Regions from separate parts of the Cryobacterium sp. BB736 genome, predicted to be linked through region 2. Evidence: riboswitches for the same ligand, from Rfam matches in the RefSeq annotation. Region 2 holds a riboswitch; the other holds the start of a gene.
What was found. A riboswitch is a leader RNA that binds a small molecule or an ion and turns the genes downstream of it on or off. The one in region 2 is predicted to bind S-adenosylmethionine.

Region 1: linked by a shared signal. The riboswitch ahead of IRG63_RS11180 (hypothetical protein) and the one ahead of IRG63_RS12475 (hypothetical protein) in region 2 are both predicted to bind S-adenosylmethionine.

What each region holds. Positions count from the first base shown of each region.
Region 1 is NZ_JABXWQ010000004.1:352,790-364,574, reverse strand. It holds gene IRG63_RS11230 (histidine kinase) at 1-637, shown strand, start outside; gene IRG63_RS11225 (response regulator transcription factor) at 634-1,290, shown strand; gene IRG63_RS11220 (hypothetical protein) at 1,502-1,903, shown strand; gene IRG63_RS11215 (DUF4386 family protein) at 1,910-2,491, opposite strand; gene IRG63_RS11210 (NAD(P)/FAD-dependent oxidoreductase) at 2,655-3,986, shown strand; gene IRG63_RS11205 (PotD/PotF family extracellular solute-binding protein) at 4,188-5,318, shown strand; gene IRG63_RS11200 (ABC transporter ATP-binding protein) at 5,315-6,559, shown strand; gene IRG63_RS11195 (ABC transporter permease) at 6,568-7,431, shown strand; gene IRG63_RS11190 (ABC transporter permease) at 7,441-8,298, shown strand; gene IRG63_RS11185 (DUF1269 domain-containing protein) at 8,322-8,855, opposite strand; gene IRG63_RS11180 (hypothetical protein) at 9,033-9,302, opposite strand; SAM riboswitch class IV at 9,300-9,419, opposite strand; gene IRG63_RS11175 (YafY family protein) at 9,460-10,458, opposite strand; gene IRG63_RS11170 (ATP-binding cassette domain-containing protein) at 10,520-11,566, shown strand; gene IRG63_RS11165 (ABC transporter permease) at 11,563-11,785, shown strand, end outside.
Region 2 is NZ_JABXWQ010000006.1:39,685-51,469, forward strand. It holds gene IRG63_RS14130 (histidine kinase) at 1-965, opposite strand, end outside; gene IRG63_RS12450 (DUF2306 domain-containing protein) at 986-1,684, opposite strand; gene IRG63_RS12455 (NAD(P)-dependent alcohol dehydrogenase) at 1,816-2,838, shown strand; gene IRG63_RS12460 (DUF4389 domain-containing protein) at 2,835-3,698, shown strand; gene IRG63_RS12465 (hypothetical protein) at 3,857-4,102, opposite strand; gene IRG63_RS12470 (Fpg/Nei family DNA glycosylase) at 4,226-5,086, opposite strand; SAM riboswitch class IV at 5,204-5,316, shown strand; gene IRG63_RS12475 (hypothetical protein) at 5,331-5,651, shown strand; gene IRG63_RS12480 (hypothetical protein) at 5,698-6,078, opposite strand; gene IRG63_RS12485 (DUF4386 domain-containing protein) at 6,214-6,966, shown strand; gene IRG63_RS12490 (hypothetical protein) at 7,039-7,245, opposite strand; gene IRG63_RS12495 (hypothetical protein) at 7,432-7,806, opposite strand; tRNA gene IRG63_RS12500 (tRNA-Arg) at 8,278-8,349, opposite strand; gene cobB (Sir2 family NAD+-dependent deacetylase) at 8,390-9,094, shown strand; gene IRG63_RS12510 (metal-dependent hydrolase) at 9,189-10,046, opposite strand; gene IRG63_RS12515 (phospho-sugar mutase) at 10,174-11,785, opposite strand, start outside.

The sequences.
Region 1 (11,785 bases), on a different contig from region 2:
GGCCGTGCGTCCCGCAATCGATGCAGCGCTCGCAGCGGAACGTGGCGACTTCGCCCGTGAGCTGCACGACACCGTGTCGCACGCCGTCGGGGTGATCGCCGTGCAGGCCGCCGCCGCTGAAGTATCCTGGCCCGCCCACCCCGAACGTGCACGTTCAGCACTCGCCATCGCGCACCACACGGCTGTCGAAGCCCTCGACGAGCTCGGCCGGACCGAGGCGGCGACACAGGTCGGCATGGGATCGGATGCCGCTGCGGGGCTGTCGCCGGAACCGTCCGCCACCGCATTGATAGAGCGATTCAGACTGGCCGGACTGGACGTGTCTTTCGATGCGGACGAGGTGCCGACACCCCTTCAACCGCTAGTCGTGCGTGTCGTGCAGGAGGGACTCACCAACGTTCTGCGTCACTCGGAGGCGAGTTCGGCATCCGTTGAGATCATCAGAGCAGGTGAGGCGCTGCGTGTCATCATCACGGATTCCGGACGCCCACTCGATGCCGCTCACGTGCCCGGATACGGGCTTGTTGGGTTGCGAGAGCGCGTCGAGCTCGCGGGCGGGAGCTTCTCCGCCCAGCCGGGCGTCACCGGCGGATTCCGGGTTGAAGCTGCCCTCCCGCTGGAGAGGATGCTGGCGTGAGCGTTCGCGTGCTCATAGTGGACGACAACGCCCTCCTGCGTGCGGGTCTCGCGACTGTGCTCGCCAGCGACCCGGGCATCCAAGTCGTAGGCGAAGCGGCCAGTGGCCCCGAGAGTGTTCACCGCTGTGATAAACTCCAGCCCGACATCGTGCTGATGGATGTCGAGATGCCTGGCGGTGGGGGGATCAGCGCGACGCGAGAGCTGCGGGCGCGCCATCCCGGCATCCGTGTGCTGATCCTCACGATGTTCGATGTCGACGATTATGTGGCCGAGGCGTTGCGTGCGGGCGCGGCGGGGTTCCTGCTGAAGACCACTGAGCCGCACGCTCTCCTGCGTGCGGTGAAGGACTGTGCTCTCGGCGAGACGACTCTCAGCCCTCGCGTGCTCGAGCAGCTGATCGACAGCTTCGTCGCACGACCCGAAGTGCCCGCTCCACCCCGCGGGTACGACGCGCTTACCGAGCGCGAGCGCGAGGTCTTCCGCTCGCTGGCAGACGGGCGCTCGAATGCCGAGATCGCTGCGCACCTTCACCTCGCGGAGACGACCGTGAAGACCCATGTCGCTCAGGTGCTCCTCAAGCTCGGGGTGCGCGATCGTGTGCAGGCCGCGGTGCTCGCTCATCGCGCGGGTCTTGTCGGCCCCATGGGGTGACAGTGACGGCAACATCTCCTGTACAACCGCGCGTCCAGGAGGGAGGAAAAGGCGTTCTGGGTGGGGAAGTGCCGATTCCTAGCGGCACAAGCCTCGGGCTGCCTATCCTTGCGTTGAGGGTCCTGGGGGTGCCGATGAGTGACGAACGCGGTCGACAGCAGTGACTACAGTCCACTCTGTTTCGAGACGCTCAGCGTCTTGGTGGGGCTGTGTGTTGATTGGTGCGGCAATGCTGACCGGGTGCGCTTCGTCACCTCAGCAGCCGGGGGTCGGTGTGTGGGAGTTGTCAAATGTCGATGAGATCAGCGCGGAGTCCACGACCCTGCACCTCGGCGTCGTACGACTGGAGTGTTCTGGCGGCAAGACCGGCACCGTCCTCGATCCCGAGGTGACCTATGAGAAGGACCGCATCGTGATCCGGACCGACGTGGAACCCCTGCAGGAGGGCGCATACACCTGCCTGGGCAATGACACGGTGCCACTCACGGTCGAGCTTTCAGAACCGGTTGGGCAAAGAGAGCTCGTCGATGCCGCGTGCTTGCAGGGGAGAGCGGTCACAACAACTTTCTGTACTGACCACGGCGTGCGCTGGAGTCCGCAGCAGGAAGAGTAGCTGGCTCTAGGCCCGGCTTTCCTTGCGCAATCCACGGATGAGCAACCAGATGAGAAGCACCACCTCGCCCACGAAGGAGATGGTGGAGACGGCGAGTTCGACACCGAACGCCGGGCCCACAGCATCGATGAGATAGCCGGCCCCAGCAAGCATCACGAGAACGCCAATCCAGCGGGGCAGTAAGCCCGTACGCCACCCGAGCAGCGCGAGAGCGATGAGGTGGGCGGCAAACAGGAGCAGGCTTGCATCCCAAATCTGCTGGAAACCGCTGACGTCATCCGCGGTGAGAAGCCTGGATGCCGCCACGGCGAATGCTGCGGCATACGCAAGGCGCAGGCCCGCGGTGATCCGCGCCAGGACGCTGTCAGTTGGGTCGAGCACCGCGACCACGGTGTACGCCACGATCACGTCGAGCATGGCGACGACGAGGAGAATCATCCCTGCCAGAGCGGTCTGTCCAGCAGGAAGTGCCGCGAACACGGCGATGGGGGCGATCACGGCCATCACCGCAAGGCTCGTCCCGGCGACAATCGCCGAGGAACGCATCGATGACACGCCCTTGCTAGCGGGGGTGCGAGTGGTGGTCATTCACTTCTCCTTCATCCGGTGTGTGGCGCGGTCGGGTGTCATGAAAACTGTACTCCATGTCAAGAAGCTTTGACACCTTCGCTGGAAGGAATTGAGCGCGAGCTCCTACGGGATGGCGAGGCCCGCGAATTAGGCCAGAGCTGCGCATCGCTACGCTGACTCCATGCAGGTCTTTGACACCGTCGTCATAGGGGCGGGCGTATCCGGGCTGACCGCGGCGCGCCTGCTCGCACAGGCTGGGCAGCGAGTGGTCGTGCTTGAGGCGCGCGATCGCATCGGCGGCCGCACCTGGAGCCACCGCGCCGACGGCTACGTCGCCGACCGCGGTGCGTCCTGGATCCACGGCATCGACGACAATCCGTTGGCCGATGTGGTGAGTGCCTTCGGCATGCGCACGGCTGAGTTCACGGTCGGCAGCTACCAGCCAGACGGTCGCCCCATCGCCTACTACGGTCCGACGGGGGAGCGGCTGGACGACGACGCGGTGCAGAGGTTCGCCGACGACATCCGCCACTTTGATGAGCATCTCGCTGCCGCCGTTGACGCATCCGAGTCGCACGGCACCTACCAGGAGGCCATCGAGACGGCCCTGGCCGGCCTGGCTTGGGATGTGGACCGCGCGGAGCGCGTGCGCGAATTCCTGCTGCATCGTTCTGAAGAGCAGTACGGGGTGTGGGCTGGGGACCTTGCCGCACGCGGGCTGGACGACGATGTCATTTTCGGGGATGAGGTCGTGTTTCCCGACGGGTTCGACGAGCTCGCCGAAAATCTTGCCGATGGACTCGACGTCAGGCTTGAGCACGTTGTCACGCGTATTGCCTGGACGCCGGATGGGGTCACTGTCAGCACCGACCAGGGCGAGTTCATGGCCGCCAGGGCGACGGTCACGGTGCCGATCGGCGTCCTGAAATCCGGTGACTTCGTCTTTGAGCCGCCCCTGCCTGAGAAGCACGCCAGAGCGATCAGCGGATTCGAGATGAACAACTTCGAGAAGGTCTTCCTGCGCTTCCCCACCAAGTTCTGGGATGACGAGGTCTACGCCATTCGACAGCAGGGTGAGGCCGGCAAGTGGTGGCACTCCTGGTACGACTTGACGGCGCTGGATGGAGTGCCCACCCTGCTGACGTTTGCGGCAGGCCCGAGCGCGATCGAGACGCGATCGTGGAGCGCCGACCAGATCGCCGACTCCGTCCTCGAAGCCCTGCGGGGTGTCTACGGAGACCAAGTCGACGTCCCTCACCAGGTGCTGATCACCAACTGGCAGGACGACCCGTACTCGCGCGGTTCCTACGCCTACATGAAGCCGGGCGCGGGCGCCGATGACCACGACCTATTGGCCACCCCGATCGAGGGCGTGCTGCACATTGCAGGTGAAGCCACCTGGACGGAAGACCCCGCCACGGTCACGGCTGCGCTGCGCTCCGGCCACCGCGCGGCCCAAAACATTCTCGGCCGCGAGTTACCGTTCGGCGCGCTCACGGAGGCGCTCACGTAAGGCGCGGCTCACGCCCCCATCAGGGGGCGATTTCGCTTCCCTTGCACCGCTAGGCCATAATCGAGCCAACCGCGGGCGTGGGGGATTTTCATCACTCTGCCGGGGCATGACCGACAGCACTATGGCAGTGGAAAAGGAATCATGGGTACCTTCCGATCAGCATCACATCAGGGGGGCACACGGTTGCCCGCAATGCGGGGCATGTCCCGCCGACAGCTGCTGGAGTTCGCAGCAATCGCCGGAGGCGTATCGCTCCTCGCGGCCTGCACCACAAAGCCGGGCGGCAGTGTCGCCGGGCCTGGAAATGGTGCAACCGACGAGCTCATCTGGGCCAACTGGCCGCTGTCGGTCGACACCGAGGATGACGGCACCATCCCGAGCCTCGAGCAGTTCAAGGAGCTCACCGGGATCCACACCGAGTACCTTGCCGAGATCAACAGCAACGACGAGTGGTTCGCGAAGGTGCAGCCGCTCATGCAGAACGGCCAAGGAATCCCCGCCAGCCTCGTCAGCCCGACGGACTGGATGGGCGGCCGGTTCATCTCGCTCGACTGGGCCGCTGCCCTGGACAAGTCGAAGATCCCGAACTCGAGGAACCTGCTGCCGGCGTTTGAGAGCCCGGCATTCGATCCTTCTCGCAAGTACTCCTTGCCTTGGCAAGGCTGGCTGGTCGGCATCGCGGTCAACACGGATGTCACGGGCAAGGACGTCCGATCGGTCGACGAGCTGCTGAACGACCCCGCCCTCAAGGGCAAGGTGTCGCTCCTGACCGAGCTGCGTGAGACCACGGGCACGCTGATGCTCGCCAACGGAGCCGACCCGGGCAACTTCACCGACGACGACTTCGACCAAGCCATCGAGGACATCGAAGCGGCCCGTGCAAGTGGCCAGCTGCGACGCTTCACCGGCAATGACTACGCGTCAGACCTCGCGCAGGGCAACCTGGGCGCCTGTCTCGCCTGGGCGGGCGACGTGGTGCAGCTGAGCAAGGACAATCCCGCCATCAAGTTTTTCATCCCCGACTCGGGCGGAGTGCTGATGGAAGACGTGATGATGGTGCCCGAGGGTGCGCCGAACTCGGACGGTGCGCACGAGCTCATCGACTTCTACTTCGAGCCCGAGATCGCCGCGCAGGTAGCGGCGTACGTCAACGCGGTCTGCCCCGTCGCCGGTGCACAGGATGCGATGGCCAACATCGACCCTGAGCTCGCGGACAACCAGCTCATCTTCCCCGACTCCGAGTCGATGAAGCAGATGTTCACTTACATGTCGCTCAGCATCGACGACAACCAGAAGTACCAGTCCGCGTTCGACAAGGCGCTGGGTCTGTGAGCATTACAGACACCACGACCGAGGCCGCCGCAACCACCGTCGGGGCGACAGCCGCCCGAGACGGGGACCTCCAGCTTCGCGGGCTGGTGAAGCGCTACGGCAAGAACACCGTGGTCGATCACCTCGACCTCACGATTCCGAGCGGTGAGTTGTTCGCCCTGTTGGGGCCATCCGGATGCGGCAAGACCACGACCCTGCGGATGGTGGCCGGCCTGGAACAACCCGATGGGGGTCAGATCCTGCTGTCGGGTACCGATATCGCTCAGCTGCGGACGTTCCGGCGGCCGGTCAACACGGTGTTCCAGTCGTACGCCCTGTTCCCGCACCTGACGGTCTTCGAGAACGTGGCGTTCGGGCTGCGAGAGCGGCGCAAGAAGGACATCAAGGAGAAGGTCAACCGGATTCTCGAAACGGTTGAGCTTGCGAGCATGGCGCATCGCAAGCCGGCGCAGCTGTCGGGCGGCCAACAGCAGCGCGTCGCGCTCGCACGCGCGATCGTGAACGAGCCGCAGGTGCTGCTGCTGGATGAGCCGTTGGGCGCGCTGGACATGAAGCTGCGCCGTCAGATGCAGTACCAGATCAAGCAGATCCAGGCCGAGCTTGGTCTCACCTTCCTGCACGTCACCCATGACCAGGAAGAAGCCATGACCATGGCCGACAAGATCGCGGTCATGAACAAGGGCCGGATCGAGCAGATGGGTGCCCCGGAGGAGCTGTACGAGTCGCCGCGTACGGCGTTTGTGGCGAACTTCCTCGGCAGCTCGAACCTGCTGCACGCCGACGTGCGTGGGAGCGAAGGCGACTTCGTGGTCGCGGGTGTCGCGGGGCAGTCGGTGCGTATTCCCCGGGATCGGGTACACAGCACGAACGCTCAGGTCTTCGTCGGCGTGCGGCCGGAGAAGGTTCACCTCGTCGAGGACGGCGCCCCCGACTCTTCAGAGAACGAGATCTCAGGCGTCGTGCTCGACTCCTCCTACATCGGCATCGGCACCGAGTACGTTGTGGCCGTCACCGGGATGGACGACACGATGAAGGCGTTCGTGCAGAACCACTCAACCGCGCGGCGACTCGCCCCGGGCACGCCGGTGAAACTGCGCTGGCACCGGGATCACACTTTCGCGTTGGACGGCAATGAGGATCCCCACGCCGGCGAGGGCAGCCCGGTCGGAGCCGACACGCGCGCCGTGAGCATCGATCCCGAACGCCCGGCCGCCCCGGCCAACCAGGGCCCGAGCGCGTAGTCGGTGTGATGGTGTCCGCACTGAGCGCCGAAAGGCGCAGAACTCTCGCGCCGTATCTGCTTCTCGCCCCCATGGTGGTGTGGTTGCTGCTGTTCTTCCTGGCACCGATGGTCACCCTGCTGATGGGGTCGCTGCAGTCGGGGTCGTTCTCCGAGGGCTTTGCGTTCACCTTCGAGGTGGGCAACTACGTGAGCGCCGTCGGCGCCTATTGGCCGTGGTTCCTGCGGTCCATCACCTACGCGGCGATCGCCACCCTGTGTGCGCTGCTTATCGCCTACCCGCTGGCCTACATGATCGTCTTCAAGGCCGGCCGCTGGAAGTATCTGCTGTTGGTGCTGGTCGTGGCGCCGTTGTTCGCAAGCTTCCTGGTGCGCACGCTGGCCTGGACCACGATCCTCGCCGATCAGGGGATCGTGGTGGAGGTGCTGCGGTCACTGCACATCCTGGCGCCCGATCAGTGGCTGCTCGCGTCGCCGACGGCGGTCATCGCCGGCTTGACGTACAACTTCTTGCCGTTCATGACCCTGCCGATCTATGTGAGCCTGGATCGCCTCGACAAGAGGCTGATCGAGGCCGCCACCGACCTGTATGCGAGCGGATTCCGCGCGTTCCGGCGGGTAACCCTGCCGTTGTCGCTGCCCGGGATCGTGTCGGGATGCCTGCTCGTTTTCATTCCGGCTGCCGGCGACTTCGTCAATGCGCAACTGCTCGGCAGCGTGGACACGCAGATGATCGGCAACGTGATCGAGAGCCAGTACCTGCGCGCTCTCGACTACCCGATGGCATCCGCTCTCTCGGTGTCGCTCATCGTGCTGATCATCGGCCTGGTCACCATCTCGATGCGCCGGTCGCGCACGAACGAAATCTTGTAGGGGAGTGTCATGAGCGTCTCGACGGCTCCGGAGTCCTCGGCTCGGCTGAACTATTCGCCGCTGCGGGAGCGTACGGCCGCATTCTTCGGCCGCCACATCATTCGTGTGATCGGCGCGCTGGCCACCGTGTACCTGCTGCTGCCCATCGCCGTCATCGTCGTGATGTCGCTGAACAAACCAGCTGGCCGCTACAACTTCACCTTCAACGAGTTCACGCTCGACAACTGGACGAACATGTGCGGCCCGTACGGCCTGTGCGAATCGGTGGGGCTGAGCCTGCAGATCGCTCTGGGTGCCGCGCTCGCGGCGACGATCATCGGCGTGCTGGCTGCCTACGCGCTCACCCGGTTCAGGTTCCGGGGGCAGGGGATGGCCAACATCCTGGTGCTGCTGCCGATGACCATGCCGGAGGTGGTGCTCGGGGCGTCCCTGCTCACCCTGTATGTGAACGTCGGGATCCCGCTCGGCCCGGTCGCGATCCTGCTTGCCCACATCATGTTCTGCATCAGCTTCGTGATCATCGTCGTGAAGGCGCGGCTGGCGATGCTCGATCCGAGTCTCACCGAGGCGGCGGCCGACCTGTACGCGACGCCGTGGCGCACCTTCAGGCGGGTCACCCTGCCGCTGGCAGCACCCGGCATCTTGGCCGGAGCCGTGCTCGCGTTCGCGCTGTCGCTGGACGATTTCATCATCACGAACTTCAACTCGGGCAACGCGATGACCTTCCCGATGTACGTGTGGGGCGCGGCCAAGCGCGGAGTGCCGCCGCAGGTGAACGTGATTGCCGTCGTGATCTTCCTGGTGGTGATGGCGCTGGCGGTGACGATGTCGATCGTTGCGACCGTGCGGGCGAACCGGTCGCGCTGAGGTCGTAGCACGGTGCGGGGGCTCTACTGACCGGATGCTTCCTTCGCGTCGCGCTCGAGGGCCTCGACGTCCGCCTTGAGTTGCTTTTTCTCGAGCTTTTCCGCGCGGCGCATGGCCTCTTCGATCCGCGCTTCCATATCGGTCACGCCGACGACAACCAGGCCCGCTTCGCCGTTATCGAGGGATTCGCCGAGTTCCTTCAGGTCGTCGCGGCTCATGCCGGCCGCTGCGTGACCGGCGACGGCCCCGAGAATTGCCCCGCCGGCTGAGGTGGCTGCGAGGAGGCCGCCGCCGATCGCCGCGAACGGGAAGAGCGCGACGACGAGCCCGGTGGCCAGTCCCGCGCCACCGCCGAGCACGCCGCCGACCCGGGTCGGGGTCTCGTGCTTGCGGGTGATTTTCACCTTGCCGTCGTCGCGGCGATGGATGACGGCGGCGTCGTAGGCGTCCATGAGCCCCTCCTTGGAGTGGAGCTCTTTGACTAGGTCGTAGTCATCCTCGGCGGACTTGAGGTCGGGGTAGACGCCGGCGATAACCATGAGGGTGTCGAATGCCATCAGAGTGCCTTCCGGTCGTTCGGGCGAAGTCGCCGGCAATCGTTCAACGGCGGCCGATTTGGACACCAATGTCGCACCGGGACGCCGGTAGCAGCCTCATCCGCGAGGGGTGATCTGCGCCTGAGGTGGCCGCGCTTCGAGATACCCACTCCCGCGTTGAGTGGCATCTCGTGCGGGTCAGCTCGGCTGGATCAGGATCACGCTTCGCGCCCCGCGGCGATCCCTGATGAACGACAGCAGGTCGTACTTGATCTGCGCCAGCGGGTCCGGATCGTCGTTTGGCTGCCACGTCCAACTCGTGTGGCCGGTCGTTTCGAGCCAGCCATCCGGTCCCTTGGCGCTGAAAACACCGTTGACCGAGCGGCGGATGGCGATCGTCGGTGCGTCGGCGACTTCGCCGCGGTTCCGGCGTGCATTCTTGCCGCCCTCTCTGGGGGCGAACCCCATCGAATCTTGCGTGGCACCCGTTGGTGCCTCGCCCGTTCTTCCCCTGGGGCACCCGGAAGTCGATGGACTCGGGTTGCCGCGCGGCCAGCCAGGTACCGAAAGCCGCGACTCGTGAACGTGTCCACACTCTAGCCGGGAGCCACCGACATCCGTCCCCTCATGCCTTGAGGCGGTCGCTCTGCTGCGCCGGCGCCGCATCCAGCGCCCGCAGCATCCGCTCGAGCGTTTCGCGCAACTCAGCTCGGGGAACGTCATCCAAGTCGACCGTGTACTCGACCCCCGCCGGTATCCACGACAACCCATACATGGTCTCCCGGAAGTCACTGCCACCCACCGGCCACCGCGTTCGCAAGTCATCCTCCGCGTTCGCGCCCTGACCCCACTGCCCGAACACCTCGCGCATCTCCGCCAGCGGCAGCTCCATCACCGCCTCTGCCTCCACCGCCTGCCGCACCCACGACCGCGCCACCAGGACGAACTCCTCGATCTGCTCGGGCGTCAGCGGCTTCGGCTCGAACAGCACCCGCGTGTGCTCGACGCCCTCCAGCCGGTCGACCCGGAACGTGCGCCAGTCATCCTTCTCCAGATCCCAGCACAGCAGATACCAGTGCCGGTCCGCCGGGGCCAGCGCGTGCGGTTCCACCCGACGCCGGGTCACCTCACCGGATGCCGCGGTGTAGGTGAAACGCACCCGCTCATGATCCCGACAGGCGAGGGCGAGCTCGCCGAGGACCTCACTTGATACCGCGGCGCCGGCGTTGATACCCGCCGGCTGAACCGCGTCGGCCAGCGCGATGACCCGCCGGCGCAGGGGAGCGGGCAGCACCTGCTCAAGCTTCGCGAGTGCCGTAACCGTCGTCTCCGGCCCCGACACCAGCCGCTGGGAGGCCGCAACTCGCAGCCCGATTGCCATCGCCACCGCCTCCTCGTCGGTCAGCAAGAGAGGCGGTAATGCCGCTCCCGCTTCCAGTCGGTACCCGCCACTCGCCCCCGGCGTCGACTCGATCCGGTAGCCCAGCTCGCGTAGCCGCTCCACATCCCGTCGCACCGTCCGCTCCGTCACACCGAGCCGGTCGGCCAGCTCGGCTCCCGGCCAGTGCCGGTGCGTCTGCAACAGATTGAGCAGCGAGAGCGCCCGTGTAGTCGTATCGGACATGTCCCAAGAATTTCACACATCGCGGACAGAATCTGTCCGCATACCGTCCTACCCTCGACGCATGACCAGCGAACCGATCATCGAAGCGCACTCCCTCACCAAGCGCTTCACCGTCAAGAAGAAGACCGTCGAGGCTGTCACCGACCTCACCTTCCAGGTCGAGCGCGGCGCCCTCGTCGCCTTCCTCGGCCCCAACGGCGCAGGCAAGTCGACCAGTCTCCGGATGCTCACCACCCTGATGCCGCCGACCTCCGGCAGCGCGCGGGTCGTCGGCCACGACATCCTGAAACAACCCGCCGCGGTGCGCTCGAGCATCGGCTACGTCGGCCAGCTCACCAGCGGCAGCTTCGCGCAGCGCGTCCGCGACGAGTTGCTCAGCCAAGGCGCGTTCTATGGGATGTCGGCCGCCGCATCCCGAACCCGCGCCGACGAGCTGATCGAGTCACTCGACCTCGCGCCGTTTGCGACCCGCTCGGTGCAGCAGCTGTCCGGCGGGCAGAAGCGGCGCCTCGATATCGCGCTCGGCCTCATGCACGCACCGCCGCTGCTATTCCTCGACGAGCCGTCGACCGGGCTGGACCCGCAGAGCCGCGCCAACCTGTGGCAGCACATCCTCGACCTGCGCACCGAGCACGGCACGACGGTGTTTCTCACCACGCACTACCTCGAGGAGGCCGACCGCTACGCGGAACGCGTCATGGTCATGGACAAGGGTCGGGTCATCGCGGACGACACCGCCGCCCGGCTCAAATCCCACCTGGCTGGCGACCTGTTGACCCTGAGCTTTGCCACCACGGCCGACGCCGACGCAGCCATCGCGGTGGTGCAGACGCTCACCGACCGTGAGGTCGCGCGCGACGGGCAAGCATCCGTCACCCTCACCGCCCCGGACGGCGACGCACTCCTCCCGGCCGCCGTCCGAGCGCTGGATGCCGCCGGACTGCGGGTTGACCGTGCTACCGGGGTGCCTCCGACGCTCGACGACGTGTTCCTCGCGCTCACCGGGCGCACGCTTCGCGAAGCAGGCGAGGGCGAGCCCAGCGACGAACACCAAGACGAGAACACCGAACCGGCCGCCGCGGCCGAGAAGACAGGAGTCCAGCGATGAGCGCCACAGAAACCGACACCGCAGTCAAGTCGACCCCGACGCGTGACACCTGGAATGTGCTCCGGCGCGAACTGAAGCCGGTCATCCGGGACCCGTTCACGCTCATTTTCAGCCTGGTGCAACCGCTCGTCTTCCTTGGGCTGTTCGCGCCGTTGCTGGTCGGCTCGTCCGGGCAACCGGTCGGCGAGACTCTGCAGTGGTTCGTGCCTGGCGTGCTGG
Region 2 (11,785 bases):
GTCACGGTGAGCTGCACTCCGCCCGCGTCCGCCTGCACAACGACCTTGATGAGGGATGCTCCCCGCGCGTGCCGCCGGGCATTCGTCACCGACTCCTGCGCCATCCGGTACACCGCGGCGGCCACCGTCGGCGGGATGCTTTCGGTGTCACCAGTGATCCGCACCTCGACGCGTGGCCCGGCCGCTTCTTCGCTCGCGAGCTGCTCGATGTCGGCGAGCGTGCGGCCTGGCGCCAGCTCTGGCGCCTCGCCCTGCCGCAGCACGCGAACCATCGAGCGCATCTCGGCCAGAGTTCTGGATGCCTCAGCCTCGATCACGCGGAGGGCATCGGTCGCAGCATCCGGCTTCAGGGCTGCGGTCGCCAACCCGGCCTGGGCGCGGATCGCAATCGCGGACACGTGGTGGGCGACCGTGTCGTGCAGGTCGCGGGCCAGCATCTCGCGTTCCATCAGCCTGGCGCCATCCAGTTCACGCATCCGGGCGCGGGCCCTGAAGCGGAGAGCGAAGGCGAGGGTGACCACAATGGCGAAGAATGCGGCTTCCCCGATGAGGTCGCCCAACACTGTGCCGGTCAACGCGGACACAACCAAGCTGGCGAGGAGGATGCCGGATCCGATCACCAGAGCGTGCCCATTGCCCCACCGGAACAGCGCGTAGAGCGTGAAGAGGACGAACCCGCTCGTGTAGAGGAGGGAGTCGCCGAGGAACACGGACGCGAGTGCCGTGGTGCCGAACGTGATCGCGAGCATGAGCAGCGGCCGCGTCCGTCGCCACAGCAGGGTCGGGGCAGAAGCGATAACGAGGATCGCGGCCACCAGCGGCTGGGTCAGGTCGGTGCGCAGCGTCGCCTCGAGCGCCGCGGCCACAACGACCAACGCCACCAGCACCCAGTCCCGCCACACGCGCCGCGGCGGTGGGGGAGCTGCGCCTGGCGCGTTCCACGCTGAACGCAGGAGTCCGGTCACGTCCTCATGATAGGAGCGCATCAGCGTGCGGCCCCGGATGCCCGGGCTAGACGCGCACGTCGAAGGATCACGAACTCCGCGACGCCGGCGTTGATCACCCAGGCTGCGCCCATGAGCAGCGCGTCGGTCAGGCTGTCGACCGGTCCGACGGCGAGGATCCACACCGCGAAGACCAGGGCCTGGGTTCCGGCGGCGATGCCGAGGGCGTAGGCGCGCGTCATCCAGGCGCCGTGCGCGACGAAGTCGCGGCGCCGGATGCTGGTGATCCCGAGTACGAGGCAGGCCACCATCGCCGAACCGAAGGCCAGGCGGATCACCATGAGCAGCGCGCTGTCGCCACCGGGGAACGAGTAGAAGGCCGCCATCCATAGGCCGGAGAAGGCGGCGACGAAGCCGGCGGGGATCAGGACCAGCCCGGCGATGCGATGCCAGCTGCGCCTGCGGCGCAGCGCGGGGACGAACTGGAACGCCCCGAGCAGGCAGTACACCGTCGCCCCCACGATGTGGGCGATCACCGGAATCGACGAGGCGAAGAAGCGAGCGTTGTCCGCGGTGATGGCGCCGCCTGCCAGCTGGGTGAGCCGGAACATGCCGGCGATCACCGGGATCAGGCTGAGCAGGATGAGGCCGGATGCGGCAAGCCAGCCGCTGCGCTGCTTTGTTCGGTCACGCTGGGGCTGCCCCGCGCTCGTGCGGGTGATGGTGATTCGGGAAGTCATACCCCGATGCTCGCTTGATTGCCCGGCCACGACATCGGGAGAGCGGACGAGCCGGAAACCGTACTTTCGGCTGATCGGAATCAGGCCGATCTGCCGATGTCAGCCGTTCGAGGGCGGACAAAAATCGAACCATGACAACGAACACCACCATGACAGCGGCCGTGTACCGCAAGTTCGGCCCCCCCGAGGTCGTGCAGGTCGAGACGGTCCGCAAGCCGACCCCGAAGGCGGGCGAAGTCCTCATCAAGGTCCACGCCAGCACCGTCAGCGTGGCCGACCACCGCTCCCGCAGCCGCGACATTCCTGCCGGACTCGGCCTCATGGCCGCCTTCGGCCTGGGCGTCTTCCGCCCCCGCAACCACATCCTGGGAATGGATGTCGCCGGCGTCGTCGAAGCGGTCGGCGCCGACGTCACCAGCTTCACTCCGGGCGACCGGGTGATCGCCATGATGGGCGGCAAGTTCGGCGGCCACGCCGAGTACGCCTGCGTCGCCGCGGACGGCGCCATCACCCGCGCCCCCTCCAACATGAGCTTCGAGCAGGCGGTGACGCTCCCGTTCGGCGGCAGCACCGCCCGAGAGTCCCTGAACCAGGTCGCGATCAAGCCGGGCGACACCGTGCTCGTCAACGGCGCATCCGGTGCCGTCGGAACCGCGACGGTGCAGCTGGCCAAAAACCTGGGCGCGCATGTCACCGGCGTCACCAGCGGAGCGAACCGGGAACTGGTCACCTCGCTCGGCGCCGACCGTGTCATCGACTACACAACGGATGATTTCACCGCCGAAGGCAAGGAATACGACGTCATCGTCGATTGCGTCGGCAACGCCCCGTTCGAGCGGGTCGAATCGTCGATCAAGCCCGGCGGCGCCCTGCTGCTGGTGATCATCGACCTCAAGGGGATGCTCAAGGCGCGCGGGCAGAGCCGCAAGAGCGGCAAGCGCGTCATCCCGAACCTCGGCAAGTACCGCGCCGACGACCTGGCCTACATCGTCAGCCTCGCCGAATCCGGCCGCTACCAGGCGGTCATCGACCGCACCTACGACCTCGCCGGCACCGTCGAAGCGCACCGCTACGTCGACACCGGACGCAAGAAGGGCAACGTCGTGCTGCGCATCTCCACCCCCGACAACAACCATCAAGGACAGAACTCATGACCATCCCCGCACCCGAAACCGACCCCCGCCGCCTGAGAATGAGCGGCCTGCACATGTTCCTCCTCATCGCCGGCGTGCTCGGCGCCGGAGGGTCGCACCGGCTCCTCGGCGATATCGACCTCCTCGGCTGGGGAATCGGCGCACTCGCCGCCAGTGTCGCACTTATCCTGTTCGGTGCGGTCGGGCTGGGCCGGAGCATCCGCTCCACACCGATCGCCCCCGACGGCTACCCGACTCGGCTCGAGGGCCAGCTGGACCCAGCGCTGTCCCGCGGCATGTGGCTGGTGAAGTGGCTGCTGGCTTTCCCGCACTACATCGTGCTCGCCATCCTCTGGGCGGCGTTCCCAATTGTGGTGCTGGCATCCGGTCTGGCGATCCTGTTCACCGGCCGCTACCCGGCGTCCTTGTTCGAGTTCGTCGTCGGTGTGCTCCGCTGGAACTGGCGCGTCGTGTTCTACGCCACCGGAGTGCTCGCCACCGATCAGTACCCGCCATTCACGCTCGCCCGCGCCGACTTCCCGGCGACGTTCGACGTGGCCTACCCCGACCGGCTGTCCCGCTGGAAGGTGCTGGTCAAGTCGTGGCTGCTCGCATTGCCGCACCTGATCATCGTCGGCATCCTGGCCGGTCTGCTGTGGGTGTTCTCCGACGGCCCGGGCGTTGGCGGACTGGTCGGCCTCCTGGTGTTCATCGCCGCGCTCATCCTGCTGTTCACCGGCGTCTACAACTCCGGCCTGTTCAACCTGGTGATGGGCATCCACCGCTGGATCTACCGGGTCTACTCCTACACATCGCTGCTGCGGGACGACTACCCGCCGTTCCGGCTCGATCAGGGGCCGCTGGAACCCGCGTACCGCTGACCCACTCGCTGTCCCACCTCAGCGCACTACGCGTGTGCTGAGGTGGGACAGCAGTTGACAGTAGTACTTGCCACCTTCCGAGGACGTTTGTGCCATCAGAGGCCGAACGGTCGCCGTCGTATGGCACGAACCTCATCGGAACTACGGCCGCGACGACATCAGACGAGCGCGTTGATGGCTGCGACCGCGTCCTCGGTGTCGACACCGAACCAGTCCGGATCGCTGAACCATTTGAGGCCAACCGCCCTGAATTCCTCGATGGTGATGCGTCGGCTTGAACGCAGGATGGTGGCAATTTCGTCTGCCTCCAGCCGGTACTCGTCTTCGGGTGCAACCCGGCCGGGCTCCAACCCGAACGGGTCGTACTCGCTCAGTATTCGCAAGACCGCGTCGCTGCGTCCCATCGGTGTGACCTCTTCTGATCGACGGTTGAAGAACCGATCATTCTGACACGTCGCCAACGGTCGTAGTGCGCGGCGCGGCGGATGCACGCAGCCCCCGCAGTGCCTCGCTGGGACTGGCCGTGGCTATTTCAGCAGGCGCGATAGCACGCGGTCGGCGAGCGGTTTGCCGCCGGTCTGGCAGGTCGGGCAGTACTGCAGGGTGGAGTCCGCGAAGATTACCTGCCGCACGGTGTCGCCGCAGACCGGGCATGGCTCGCCGGTTCGGCCGTGCACGCGCATCCCGGACTTCTTTTCCTTCTTGAGCTCGGATGCGGCAAGGCCCTCTGAGCGCGAGATCGCCTCGCGCAGGGTCGTCTGGATGGCGTCGAAGAGGCGGTCTGCGTCGTCCGGGCTCATCGCCGCGGGCTTGAAAGGGGACATCTTCGCCACGTGCAGGATTTCGTCTGAGTAGGCGTTGCCGATGCCCGCGATGGTGGACTGGTTGCGCAGGACTCCCTTGATCTGCGCGCGGCCGGCGGCGGCAAGGATGCGTTGGAAGGCCGCGAGGGTGAAGCCGTCGCTGAGGGGATCGGGTCCGAGCCTGGCAATGCCGGGGACCTGAGTCGGCTGCTCGACCAGGTAGATCGCGAGGCTCTTCTTGGTGCCGGCCTCGGTGATGTCGAGACCGGTGCCGTCGTCAAGCAGCAGCTGGGCGGCGAGCGGGCTTTTCGGGCTGCGGGCCGGGGCGGGGCGGGTGCCGTCATTCCACCGCACCCAGCCGGCTCTGGCCAGATGCATCACCAGGTGCAGGTCGCCGATGTTCAGGTCGAGGAACTTCCCCTGCCGGGTGACCGAGTGGATGACCTGGCCGTCCAGCGCCGACGTGGGCGGATCGAACGTCTTCAGCGCCGCGAACGACAGAAGGTCGAGCCGTGCGACAACCCGGTCGCGGAGGCGTCCTTCAAGGTCGGCCGCGAGCGCGTGTACCTCGGGGAGTTCGGGCATGCCCCCCAGTCTTCTGCCACCTGCCGACATCCGTCCAGAGGCCGGTGCCCAGACCGCGCCGACTGACCAACGAGCAAAGCTGCCTCGGATGTCGGTGGCCGCCGATACGTTGATGTTGGTCAAGATCTCCCGCGAAAGTCCTCCGGCATGCGGGAGAGGCAACCGCGCGACGCGCACGGTGCCCCCGGAGGAAGACCTGCCCATGCCGCCCGGCTAGGGAACCGCGATCAACTTGGGAGTCCCAATGGAAGACCTCACCCACACCAACACATTTCTTTGCGTCAACGATGAGCCGTGCCGTCTCTATCGACCGGGGCATCACATCCACGCGATCCACTGGTCGGCTGCCCACCGCTCTCCGGAGTTCTTGCAGGATGCGATCGTCCGTGCGGTGGAGGGCGGTCGTGTCGATGTCGAGTACCTCGACGGTCGCTCCGAAACCTACTGGAACCACCACGACCTGGCCGCCGCGCTCTCGCCAGGAGACCCGGTGAGCATCCACTCGCGATTCCACCTGCTGATCGTCGGAATGCGAAGCTTCAATGTGGCCGACGAACCGCTCTAGCGGGCGCGACGGCAACCGGCGCTGATGGGCGTTGGGTTGTGGCGGATCAGAACATCGCGTAGCTGAAGCTGGTCAACGCGGTGGAAATGAGGGTCACCAGCGCGAAAACCCCGGCCCCCAGAGCCATCGCCGCGAGGACCTTCCTGCGCCCCGGCAGCGCGAGCGCGATTCCGCCGAGGATGACCGTCAGCACCGCCAAGGCGATGCTGACGAAGGTGCGGATGGGCGTCATCAGTTGCAACGCAGCGATGTCGCCGGCGACCACGGCGCTTAGGTACAGGAACTGGAAGACGACGCCGACGACGAGCATCAGGCCGGCGACTCCAGCGGCTGCGACGCCCAGCGGGTTGCCGGCCGGTCGAACCGCGGTCTCGACTGTGGGGCTGAGGTTGGACGGGGCCGGGGAGTATGGCGAGCTGTGGGTCACGCGGTCAGCTTAGCGGCGGGGCTGCGCGGCGCCTCTTTCCGCCGCCGATCTGGTGCGCGCATCCGTCGCTTCACGAGAATGTCCGTAGCGGAAGGTGATGACGCCAGCCGCGAGCTGCGAAAGGACACTTCCACCGTGACCAGAACCAGGCGCCTGGCGCTAGCGGCCGGGATCTTCTACCTCCTGACTTTCGCCTTCTCGATTCCCGCGTTCTTCCTCTACGAGCCGGTGCTGACCGACCCGAACTACATCGTCAGCGCGGGCGGGGCCGACACCCGGATAATCCTCGGCGCATTCCTTGAGATGCTCACCGCGCTGGCCGGCATCGGAACCGCCGTCGCGGTCTACCCGGTGATCAGGCGGCAGAGCGAGGGCGCGTCATTGGGCTTCGTGACGACCCGGCTCTACGAGGCGGCGGTGATGATCGTCGGCGTGCTGGCGCTGGTCACGATCGTGAACCTGCGGGTGGCCGGCACCGGCAGCGGGTCTGAGGACGACCTTGCGATGGTCGCGGTCGGACAGGCGCTGGTCGAGATTCGCGACCAGACAGCGATCTTCGGGCCGGGTTTTGTCCCCGCCCTGAACGCACTGCTGTTCGGCTACGTTCTGTACCGGTCGCGGCTGGTGCCGCGCGTGATTCCGGCGTTGGGACTGATCGGGGCACCGCTGCTGCTCGCATCCGTGACGGCGCGGATCTTCGGATTCGACGACCAGCCGCTATTCGGCGCGGTCGCGCTGGCGCCGATCTTCTTCTGGGAGCTTTCCATCGGGCTGTGGATGACGTTCCGAGGCTTCAATCCATTGGCGCTGGCGTCGCTGGGCTTCGACGAGAGAGACGCGGGTCGCTCGACTGGACCAGGCCTGGTATCGAATGGCGACATCTCGTGATGCCAGCAGCAGAGCATCTGCTCCCGGCCAGGGGTGAGGATTGGTTCGGCCGTACCTAAGCAGCGGGGTGCTTCAGTCGCTATTCGATTCGTCGTTCGACGATCCTCCTGGCTTGGACCGCTTACCGAACGCTGCCCCGAGGCCGGCGCCGATAGCGATCCCCATTGCCAGACCCAGCCCCATGTTGTCCATGGATGCGCCGAGGGCCGCGCCCATGGCCACCCCGATGCCCAAGCCGGTCGCCATGACGGAGCCGTTGCCCTGACTGTCATTAGCCATGCCCTCACGGTAGTGACCCCGGTTCGGTCAGCACATCCATCGCAAGTCGGAGATTTGGAACCTACGGGCGACTGAGGTGACCCGCGCCACCGGGAGGCGCCGACCGAGGTCGCCGATAGAGGCGGCGGACGGCGGCGTGGAGTCACACCATGGCAGAGCCCGCTCGGCGGCGCTCCATCCCGAAAGCTAGGTGGCGGCTTCCATGTTCTTTCCGACCACGTCGAGGGTCTGCTGCAGCTGCTCAGTGGGGCTGAATTCGACGATTTCAGTGCCGGCATGGAGCACCGGGGTGTGACCCGGCGGGACGTAGTAGGCATCGCCGGCCTCGTAGGTCTCGTCGCCAGAGGCGGTTTTGTACGTCACTTTGCCGGTCAGAACGTATCCCCAGTGGGCTGCCTGGCATTGGTCGTTCGGCAGGCCCTTGAAGAACTCGGTGAGGTCGGCGTCGGCGGTGTACTTCTCGAAGGACACCGTGTAGCCCCCCTCGAACTTCTCCAGGTGACCCTCGTAGCCCTCCATCTCAACGGTTTCCGAGGCGTTGCTCTTCGATGTCTTGGGCATGTTCTCTTCCTTTCCGATGGGCCCGTATCTGGGCGAGCCACCCTTCAGCAATCGCTGTTGGGTGAAGTGCCCCCATTCGGCCGGGCCGCAGTTGCCGACCATGGCCGATTCCCCTGTCGTGCGGTACTCGCGAGGAAGTCCAAGACTGGACGTCGAGTGCGGCCGGCGCGCCGACGCGCCAAGACTGGGCGAACGTCAGCGCCATCGGGCGGGTCAGCGCGCTCTTGGGCGTTCCGTGCGAACTGAAACGCCGCCCCGGCCGTCGCCGGTCGTGCTTGGCCGCCGCTGATCGTCTTTCGGCGAGCGGACCGTGCCCGTCCATGGTCCCGATCCTCCTCCCGCGCTCGGTCGGATGTCCAGCACGAGTTGTTCGCGCGCGAACGGCACGAGCGCGGGGCGGCGACCGAGGCCGGTTACTGAGGCAGAGGGACGGCCGCGATTGTTTCGCAGGCTGGGCTGCGTCAACGGAAGTGCCCCTGGAGGGACTCGAACCCCCAACCCTTTCCTTAGGACGGAACTGCTCTTCCATTGAGCTACAGAGGCAGGCGGCATCGAGTCTAGCGGGGTCGACAACAATGGATGCATGGCCCCTCGACGCATCGTCATCCTCACCGGGGCCGGCGTGTCGGCCGAATCGGGCATCCGCACCTTCCGCGCCGCCGACGGTCTGTGGGAGGAACACCGCATTGAGGACGTCGCCACCCCGGAGGGATTCGCCCGCAACCCGGAACTGGTCCACCGGTTCTACAACGAACGGCGACGGCAGCTCGTCAGCGGCGACGTGCATCCGAATGCCGCGCACCTCGCGCTCGCCCGGCTCGAGGCCGAGCATCCCGGCGACCTGCTGCTCATCACCCAGAACATCGACGACCTGCACGAGCGCGCCGGGTCCCGCAATGTGCTGCACATGCACGGGGAACTGCTCCGGATGCGCTGCACGCGCTGCGAGGTCGTGCACGAGATCAGCGGCGACATCCGGACCGAGGATCGCTGCCCCGGATGCGGCGCCACCGGCACCCTGCGGCCGCACGTCGTGTGGTTCGGTGAGATGCCGCTCGAGCTCGACGCGATCTTCGACGCGCTCGAGGCGTGCGACCTCTTCGCCGCGATTGGGACATCCGGCAACGTCTACCCGGCCGCCGGCTTCGTCGCGACCGCAGTGAACGCGGGTGCGCACACCGTCGAGCTCAACCTTGAACCCTCGGAGGTGAACTCGGCGTTCGATGAGGTGCGGCTGGGTCCGGCCACCGAGCAGGTTCCGGCCTGGGTCGACGAGCTCCTCGCCTGAGTGTTCAGCTGTCCATTGAGTCGGGAGTAGTTGCCCAATTGAGCGCTGGCATAAGGGCAACTACTCCCGACTCGATGGCGGGGCGGGAGGTCCGCTAGATGACGGTGGTCATCGTCAGCTGCAGCCCGCCTTCGACCTCGTCGAGCGTGAGCGTCGCGCGCAGTCCCTCCAACTCGGCGAGGGATGTCGCGTGCGTTCCGCCGCACGGGATGCTCGCCTCACCGTCGACCAGCTCGGCCACCCACGACCGCCGATCGGTCAGGTGCTCGCCGTCGCGGTCGATCCGGATGGGCGCAGCGGTCGCGATCCAGCCCGCAAGAGCCGCGTTCACCGCATCCTGAATCGCGGGCAGGTCGTCCGCGAGCCCGTCGGTGGTGAAGCCGCGCTTGCGCAGCGCCTTGCCGAGCCGGTAGGTGTCGACCGAGCCGTGCGGGACGATGGTCGAGGTCTCGTTCGCCTCGGCGTCGAAGTTCGGTGCTCCCAGCGCATCCGGGCGCACCTCCTTGCGCCAGCGGTCGGTCATCGCCCGGTTCAGGGCGAGGGACGCGAGGTGGCACCCGGTGTGCCCGACCGACAGCGCCCGGCGGTAGTCGCCGTCCACCTCGACCGTGACCTCGGTGCCCTCCACCGGCGCATCCGGAACCAGGTGCGCGACCACGAACGCCCAGCCCTCGGTGCCCTTGCGCACCGGAATGTCGCCGCCGAAGTGCAGCGCCGCACTGTCGGTCGCCGCGACGATGGCGTCGCTGACGGATGCCTCGCCACCCTCCCAGCGGATCACCGCCCGGTCGGCGGCCTGGTCGGGCCAGCCGGCATCCACCGGGTGCACCGGCGTGCGGTCGAGGAGCACCGCGAAGCCGGCATCGACGGGTTCAACATGCAGCACGGTCGCGGTGCCGGATGTCGCCCCGGCCGGGTACGTGACGATTGTGTCGGTAGTGGGCAGTGTCAACGTTGCTCCAGTTTGTTATCGATGCGCCCGCTGTAGCGCCCGCATCGATAACAAGCGGGCGCAACGTCGGGCTAGTTCACTTCCGGGGTGTCCACGGGCTGGTCTCGACAGGCTCGCCCACCGTGGCTCACGCGAGCAGCGGACGCACGCCCGCCTCAAGCGCCAGCACCGCGGCCTGCGCGGTCGCCATCCGCTCCTCCGCAGTGCCCTCGGTGCTCGAGGCATCCAGATACACCTTGAGCTTCGGCTCGGTCCCGCTCGGACGCACGATCACCCGCGACCCGTCGGCCAGCCAGTAGCGCAGGATGTCGCTGGCCGGGTAGTCGCCGAAGCCGCCCAAGAAGTCGTCGACCCGCTCGATCGCAACCCCGCCGATCGCATCCGGCGGCGTCGACCGCAGCCGCTGCATGACGCGCGGGATCTCCGCGAGGTCTGTGACCCGCACCGACACCTGGCCGGATGCGAACGCCCCGAACTTCTCCGCGAACGCACGCAGCTGGTCGGCGATGGTGAGCCCCTGCGCCTTCAACTCGGACACCAGGTCGAGGAACGCGGCTGCGGCCGAGATGCCGTCCTTGTCGCGGACCTTGTCGGGGTCGACAAGGTAGCCGAGCGCCTCCTCGTAGCCGAATACAAGATCCGGCACCCGCGAGACCCACTTGAACCCGGTCAGCGTGTCGGTGAACCCCAGCCCGTACTGGCGGGCGACCTCGGCGAGCGCGGTCGAGCTGACGAGCGAGCAGGCCATGGTGCCGCGTCCACCCGCCGCCTCCGCCGCGCGCCAGCCCAGCAGCGCACCCACCTCGTTGCCGGTCAGGCGGCGCCAGCCATCGGCATCCGGAATTGCCACCGCCAGTCGGTCGGCATCCGGATCGTTCGCGATGATCAGCTCCGCACCGACCCTGGTCGCGGTGGCGAAGGACAGGTCAAGCGCGCCCGGCTCCTCCGGGTTCGGGAAGGCAACGGTCGGGAAGGCTGGGTCCGGCTCGCTCTGCTCGGCCACGACCGTCGGTTCGCCGAAGCCCGCCGCGGCGAACACGCGGCGGCTGGTTTCCCATCCGACGCCGTGCATCGCCGTGTAGACGGCTTTCACGGAACCCGGATGCTTCACAACACCGGCCGTGCGGCGGACGTACTCGTCGATGACGGACTCATCGGCGATCTCATAGTCGTTCGATCGGCGCAGGTCGGCGACGCTGCCGAGCGCTACCCGGAGGATGTGCTGCTCGATCTCCTGGTCGGCGGGCGAGACGATCTGAGAGCCCTCGTCGGCTCCGCCGAGGTAGACCTTGTAGCCGTTGTCGCGGGGCGGGTTGTGGCTCGCAGTGACCATCACGCCCGCGCTCACATCGAGGTGCCGCACCGCGAACGCGAGCACCGGGGTGGGCAGCAGCCGCGGCAGCAGGATCGCGCGCACCCCGGCGCCGGCCATCAGCTCGGTGGTGTCGGTGGCGAACACCCGGGAGTTCTTGCGCCCGTCGTAGCCGACCACGACACTCGGCTGCGGGTTACTCGCGAGCAGATAGGCGGCGAGGCCGGCGGCCGCTTGCGCGACGACGACCCGGTTCATCCGGTTCGGGCCGGCCGCGAGCTCGCCGCGCAGGCCGGCGGTGCCGAATTCCAGGCGCGTGCTGAACCGATTGTTCAGCTCGGCGAGGGCGCGCTCGTTGTCGGCCTCGGCATCCGCGATCAGCCCGTTCAGTTCGGCGCGGGTCTCGGCATCCGGATCCTGGTCCGCC